2 regions of the Paenibacillus sp. TAB_01 genome follow, and region 2 is predicted to be linked to the other one. Evidence: a T-box and tRNA genes for the amino acid it is inferred to sense, from the RefSeq annotation. Region 2 holds a T-box; the other holds one or more tRNA genes.
What was found. A T-box is a leader RNA that pairs with one kind of tRNA and senses whether it is charged. The one in region 2 lies ahead of ileS (isoleucine--tRNA ligase), so its partner is inferred to be a tRNA-Ile.
Positions count from the first base shown of each region.

Region 1: it has a tRNA-Ile gene. The T-box ahead of ileS (isoleucine--tRNA ligase) is inferred to sense a tRNA for this amino acid. The anticodon was not compared.

Region 1 covers NZ_JBIFNP010000001.1:5,906,363-5,909,541, reverse strand. The annotation lists rRNA gene ACHHV8_RS28815 (23S ribosomal RNA) at 1-1,028, shown strand, start outside; rRNA gene rrf (5S ribosomal RNA) at 1,137-1,253, shown strand; tRNA gene ACHHV8_RS28805 (tRNA-Ile) at 1,311-1,387, shown strand; tRNA gene ACHHV8_RS28800 (tRNA-Ala) at 1,408-1,483, shown strand; tRNA gene ACHHV8_RS28795 (tRNA-Asn) at 1,488-1,563, shown strand; tRNA gene ACHHV8_RS28790 (tRNA-Ser) at 1,567-1,655, shown strand; tRNA gene ACHHV8_RS28785 (tRNA-Glu) at 1,675-1,749, shown strand; tRNA gene ACHHV8_RS28780 (tRNA-Val) at 1,762-1,837, shown strand; tRNA gene ACHHV8_RS28775 (tRNA-Met) at 1,853-1,929, shown strand; tRNA gene ACHHV8_RS28770 (tRNA-Asp) at 1,975-2,051, shown strand; tRNA gene ACHHV8_RS28765 (tRNA-Trp) at 2,106-2,179, shown strand; tRNA gene ACHHV8_RS28760 (tRNA-Lys) at 2,192-2,264, shown strand; tRNA gene ACHHV8_RS28755 (tRNA-Leu) at 2,274-2,360, shown strand; tRNA gene ACHHV8_RS28750 (tRNA-Gly) at 2,367-2,441, shown strand; tRNA gene ACHHV8_RS28745 (tRNA-Arg) at 2,448-2,524, shown strand; tRNA gene ACHHV8_RS28740 (tRNA-Pro) at 2,533-2,609, shown strand; gene ACHHV8_RS28735 (hypothetical protein) at 2,899-3,179, shown strand, end outside.
Region 2 covers NZ_JBIFNP010000001.1:2,003,754-2,006,932, reverse strand. The annotation lists partial or broken gene ileS (isoleucine--tRNA ligase) at 1-1,439, opposite strand, end outside; T-box leader at 1,547-1,810, opposite strand; gene ACHHV8_RS09560 (DivIVA domain-containing protein) at 1,908-2,387, opposite strand; gene ACHHV8_RS09555 (YlmH family RNA-binding protein) at 2,501-3,179, opposite strand, start outside.

The sequences.
Region 1 (3,179 bases), 3.9 Mb from region 2:
GGGTTTACCCCGAAGCTATGAACCGAAGCCCCAGTAAACGGCGGCCGTAACTATAACGGTCCTAAGGTAGCGAAATTCCTTGTCAGGTAAATTCTGACCCGCACGAATGGCGTAACGACTTGGGCGCTGTCTCAACGAGAGATCCGGTGAAATTTTAATACCTGTGAAGATGCAGGTTACCCGCGACAAGACGGAAAGACCCCATGGAGCTTTACTGCAGCTTGATATTGGACTTTGGTACGATCTGTACAGGATAGGTGGGAGCCTGAGAAGCCTGAGCGCCAGCTTGGGTGGAGGCGCCGTTGGGATACCACCCTGATCGTATCGGAGTTCTAACCTGGTACCGTGAACCGGTATGGGGACAGTGTCAGGTGGGCAGTTTGACTGGGGCGGTCGCCTCCTAAAAAGTAACGGAGGCGCCCCAAGGTTCCCTCAGAATGGTTGGAAATCATTCGAAGAGTGCAAAGGCATAAGGGAGCTTGACTGCGAGACGAACAGGTCGAGCAGGGACGAAAGTCGGGCTTAGTGATCCGGTGGTACCGCATGGAAGGGCCATCGCTCAACGGATAAAAGCTACCCTGGGGATAACAGGCTTATCTCCCCCAAGAGTCCACATCGACGGGGAGGTTTGGCACCTCGATGTCGGCTCATCGCATCCTGGGGCTGAAGTAGGTCCCAAGGGTTGGGCTGTTCGCCCATTAAAGCGGTACGCGAGCTGGGTTCAGAACGTCGTGAGACAGTTCGGTCCCTATCTGTCGTGGGCGCAGGAAATTTGAGAGGAGCTGTCCTTAGTACGAGAGGACCGGGATGGACGTACCGCTGGTGTACCAGTTGTTCCGCCAGGAGCACGGCTGGATAGCTACGTACGGACGGGATAAGCGCTGAAAGCATCTAAGCGTGAAGCCCCCCTCAAGATGAGATTTCCCAGTATGTAAGACCCCTTGAAGACGACGAGGTAGATAGGTTCGGGGTGGAAGTGCCGTAAGGTATGGAGCTGACGAATACTAATCGGTCGAGGGCTTATCCAAGAGAACAGCAAAGAAGAAGGATGTATGCTTGTTTCGTATCTAGTTTTCAAGGTGCAAGTCGCCTTGAATTAAAGTATTCATGTTTCCTGGCAGAAACATGACACATCGTTTGGTGATGATGGCGGAGGGGAACCACGCGTTCCCATCTCGAACACGACCGTTAAGCCCTCCAGCGCCGATGGTACTTGAACCGAAGGGTTCCGGGAGAGTAGGACGTCGCCAAGCGATCCCACAACCGTGGGTTTTTTTTTGCCGCTGTGTTGGACAAACTATATATGATAAGGGCCCTTAGCTCAGCTGGTTAGAGCGCACCCCTGATAAGGGTGAGGTCGGTGGTTCGAGTCCACTAGGGCCCACCATAACTAAATAATTAAGATATGGGGCCATAGCTCAGCTGGGAGAGCGCCTGCCTTGCAAGCAGGAGGTCAGCGGTTCGATCCCGCTTGGCTCCACCATTATTCCCTGATAGCTCAGTTGGTAGAGCACTCGACTGTTAATCGAGTTGTCACAGGTTCGAGTCCTGTTCGGGGAGCCATCTGGAGAGGTGTCCGAGCTGGCCGAAGGAGCACGATTGGAAATCGTGTAGGCGTCACAAGCGTCTCGAGGGTTCGAATCCCTCTCTCTCCGTAGCAATACTTTAAAGCAAGGCCCGTTGGTCAAGGGGTTAAGACACCTCCCTTTCACGGAGGTAACAGGGGTTCGAATCCCCTACGGGTCACCATTATTGTCCCATGGAGGCTTAGCTCAGCTGGGAGAGCATCTGCCTTACAAGCAGAGGGTCGGCGGTTCGATCCCGTCAGCCTCCACCATATAAAGTATAACGACGCGGGGTGGAGCAGCCCGGTAGCTCGTCGGGCTCATAACCCGAAGGCCGCAGGTTCAAATCCTGCCCCCGCAACCAATTTATTTTTGAAGTAAGGTTACCCTGCTTTGAAAATTCAAGTGTGGAGCCGTGGTGTAGAGGCCTAACATGCCTGCCTGTCACGCAGGAGACCGCGGGTTCGAATCCCGTCGGCTCCGCCATTTTGTACTTGTGATCTCTGATAGAATGGAGATCCGAGAGCCTCTGTTTCATCTAGGGGCATAGTTTAAAGGTAGAACAAAGGTCTCCAAAACCTTTGGTGTGGGTTCAATTCCTGCTGCCCCTGCCATTTTATTATTGAGAGCCATTAGCTCAGTTGGTAGAGCACCTGACTTTTAATCAGGGTGTCGTAGGTTCGAGTCCTACATGGCTCATTGGTTTTTGCGGTCGTGGCGGAATTGGCAGACGCGCTAGATTCAGGTTCTAGTGGTGTAACAGCCGTGGAGGTTCGAGTCCTCTCGACCGCACCAATTTTTGCGGAAGTGGCTCAGCGGTAGAGCATCGCCTTGCCAAGGCGAGGGTCGCGGGTTCGATTCCCGTCTTCCGCTCCATATGATGTTCCCTTAGCTCAGCTGGATAGAGCGTTTGACTACGAATCAAAAGGCCGGGAGTTCGAATCTCTCAGGGAACGCCATATTACTTCGGGACGTAGCTCAGCTTGGTAGAGCACCTGGTTTGGGACCAGGGGGTCGCATGTTCAAATCGTGTCGTCCCGACCATTTATATTTCAGGTTTTTACTCTAAGAAATTAGAATCCGCGGAGATCGCGGATTTTTTGCATTTTAACGGGGCAAGGTAAAGGGATGGTGCTCTTCCCAAGGAGAGCAAATCCTTCAGTGATGGGGGGAGCCTGCTTTTGAAAGAGTATTTTCTATAGAAATTCATGCCAAGCGGCGGTCAAAGCATCTTTTTGCTTAGCCGCTTTTTTTATTTGCATATGGAAAACAAGAGGTTTCGTGCAAATCGACACTACATTTTATAGCAGCAGGTTCGGGAGGAACGAGCAGGATGATGAGCGGGAGTAAGCGTACGGTTTCTTTGAAAACAAAATTTACATTATTTCTTTTGCTGCTTACGACAGTGCCGGTAGCCATAGTGGCCGGAATTATGAGGACTTTGTATACCCAAGTCGTCAAGACAGAGCTCGAAGAGCAGCAAAAGGTGATTGCATCTGCGAATGCGGTGCAGTTAAATGGCTTTCTCGATGGGAAAGTCAAAACGATGGAAAGTATGGTCAATACCTATCGTACGGATGTTCTCGCGGGAAGCCGGGCAAAGAAAGTGGAGCT
Region 2 (3,179 bases):
ATCGTCTCGTTGTTCACGACCGGCTCGTTACAGCTGCGGCAGTAAAAGATCGGAATCGGCACGCCCCATACCCGTTGACGGGAAATGCACCAGTCTCCGCGGTCGGCGATCATGTTGTGCAGACGGATCTCGCCCCAGTTCGGCGTCCAGTTAATCCGCTTGATTTCATCCAGCATTTCCTGGCGGAATTTATCCACCGATGCGAACCACTGCTCAGTCGCCCGGAAAATAACCGGCTTTTTCGTACGCCAGTCATGCGGGTATTGATGCTGAATCGTCGCCGCATGCAGCAGGTGTCCGGACTCCTTCAGCATCTCCACGATCTGTTTGCCGCCTTTTTCGTAGAACATGCCTTCAAAGCCGGGCGCTTCGGCCGTAAAATGGCCTTGATCGTCCACAGGGCACAGCACGCCGAGATTATAGCGCTGGCCGATGACAAAGTCGTCTTCCCCGTGGCCGGGAGCCGTATGAACGCAGCCGGTACCGGCATCCAGCGTGACATGCTCTCCTACCATAACAAGGGAGGTGCGGTCATAGAACGGATGCTGACAGAGCACGCCTTCGAGCTCGCTGCCTTTGATTTGCGACAGCACCTGGACGTCGGCTCAGCCGATTTCTTTAGCCGCCGCGTCCAGCAATCCGTGGGCAAGCACATACTTTTTGCCGTTGGCTTGTACGACGGCATAGTCGAAATCAGGGTGCAAGCTGATGCCGAGGTTGGCAGGCAGCGTCCATGGCGTCGTCGTCCAGATGACGATTGCCGCATCCTCAGGAAGCTTTCCTTTTCCGTCCTTCACTTGAAACGCGACATAGATGGAAGTCGATTGCTTATCGTGATATTCGATTTCCGCTTCAGCCAAAGCGCTCTCCGAAGACGGAGACCAGTAAACAGGCTTCAGACCTTTATAGATGTACCCTTTATTGACCATCTCGCCGAATACGCGAATTTGCTGGGCTTCATACTTCGGCTGCAGCGTGATATACGGATTCGCCCAGTCGCCGCGGATGCCGAGACGCTGGAACTGTTTCTTCTGCCTCTCTACCCATTGCAGCGCATACTCCTTGCAGTATTCGCGGAATTCGGAGACGCTCATTTTTTTGCGGTCCACTTTCCCGCCGTTGGCAATAGCCTGCTCGATAGGCAGACCGTGCGTATCCCATCCGGGCACGTACGGAGCGTCAAAGCCCTGCATCGTTTTGAAGCGGACGATAATGTCCTTCAAAATTTTGTTCATCGCATGCCCGATATGAATATCTCCGTTAGCGTACGGAAGTCCGTCATGCAAAATAAATTTCGGCTTGCCTTTGCGGCTCTCCTGTACTTTCTTGTAAATGTCCATTTCGTTCCAGCGGTCTTGCATTTTCGGCTCCGCTTGCGGCAGATTTCCGCGCATCGGGAATTCCGTCTGCAGCAGGTTTAACGTTTTTCCATAATCCATTGTGATTCCAGCTCCTTCAATATTCAACAGGTTAACCCCGCTCCTCAGGATAAGCGCAAGGGGTTTGCTAAAAACGCTCAAGCACAACAAAAAAACCTCTCATCCCCAATAGGGACGAGAAGTCTCGCGGTACCACCCTGATTAAGACCAACGGCATGAATTCAAGCAGCGCCCTTCGACGTTGCTCCTTCCAAGCCGGCATCCAGCCTTCGCTCAAATGATCGGTAACGGGATCAGCCGATGCTCTTTACTATTAGTTCAAGAGATGCTCATGGGTGATTTTCCTTCACTGCACAGATCGGGCTTTCACCGGCCCCCGACTCGCTTGGCAGATGCGTACGTGAATTACTCTTCCCAGTCAACGCTTTCCTCATCATGATTGCCTCTTAGGAGGCTGCATATACAGGAGTATAGCGAAAATGGCGTGCGGCGTCAACACGAGACACGCCTTAAGTCCTTAAGCAGGTCTTACGGCTGTTCGATTTCCATTCGTTCGAGAGAACTCCAGTCTTCTTTGCTGAGCAGCTCCAGCTGAGCTTCAAGCAGCGTGCGAAAACGGGTCCGGTAAATGGAAGCTTGCTTCTTCAATTCTTCGATTTCCACTGCGATCTTACGGGATTTGGCCAAGGATTCATTGATGATCCGGTCTGCGTTCTTCTCCGCTTCCTTAAGGATCAACTGCGCTTCCTTCTTGGAGTTCGATTTGACTTCATCCGCTGCTTCCTGGGCCACGATGATCGTTTTGCTCAGAGTCTCCTCGATATTGGAAAAATGATCTAGGCGCTCCTGGATCGCCAGCAGTTGATTCTGCAAATCCTTATTCTCGCGAATGAGCGCTTCATAATCCTTAATGACCAGATCCAGAAACTCGTTGACTTCATCCTCGTCATAGCCGCGGAACGAGCGGCCAAACTCTTTGTTATGTATGTCCAACGGTGTTAAAGCCATTGCGGCACCTCCTGAAAGTTGGGGCAGACTGTCATCAATTCTGTCCGATGCGTATAGCTATATTCGACAGGAGGCCGCATTTTCCTGCATCCGAAACGAAAAAAAATTGGCATTCATGCATATTTGCCGATTTTCACGCGAAATCTGCCCTTTTTTGTGACTCCCTCGACTTCAAGCACCTTGAAGCGGCCGAACCCCTGCAGAGACACGACATCTCCCGGCTTCAGCGCACGGCTGGAGTCCTCCTCTTGCTTCCAGTTGACCTTGCAGCGCCCCGCCTTGATCGGGACTAATATCTTGGCGCGGCTCAGATGGTATACGTCGCTCACGATGCCGTCGAGCCGCATGGAAGCGACCGACAGATTCATCTCCTCCAGCTTGACGACAGATGCCTGCAGCTTTTCCAGAGGAAGAAGCTCGGTCTGCACATGAACCCTGTGGACCTGCTGGAGGTGAAGCCGCATATAATCCGCCACCTCCTCGGCCACAAGAAAATGGCAGCCCGTATCGGACACATGAATATCTCCGATCTTGTCGCGCTTCATTCCCAAAGCCAGGATCGATCCCATGTAGTCGCTGTGATCCAGTTCCTTCAGCTTATCGTCCAGAGAAGTGACGGCAATCAGACGGATGCCCATTTCCTCATCGTCCAGCACCCGGTAATCCGGCGCGATCAGCGCTCGTTTTCTCTCCGCCTGCTCATGTCCGCCATCAAAGCGAACCTGCACGTCCTGACTCCGATTCACCAGAGACTCCACGATAAACTGCTGCCGCGGATCCAGGAAATCCGTC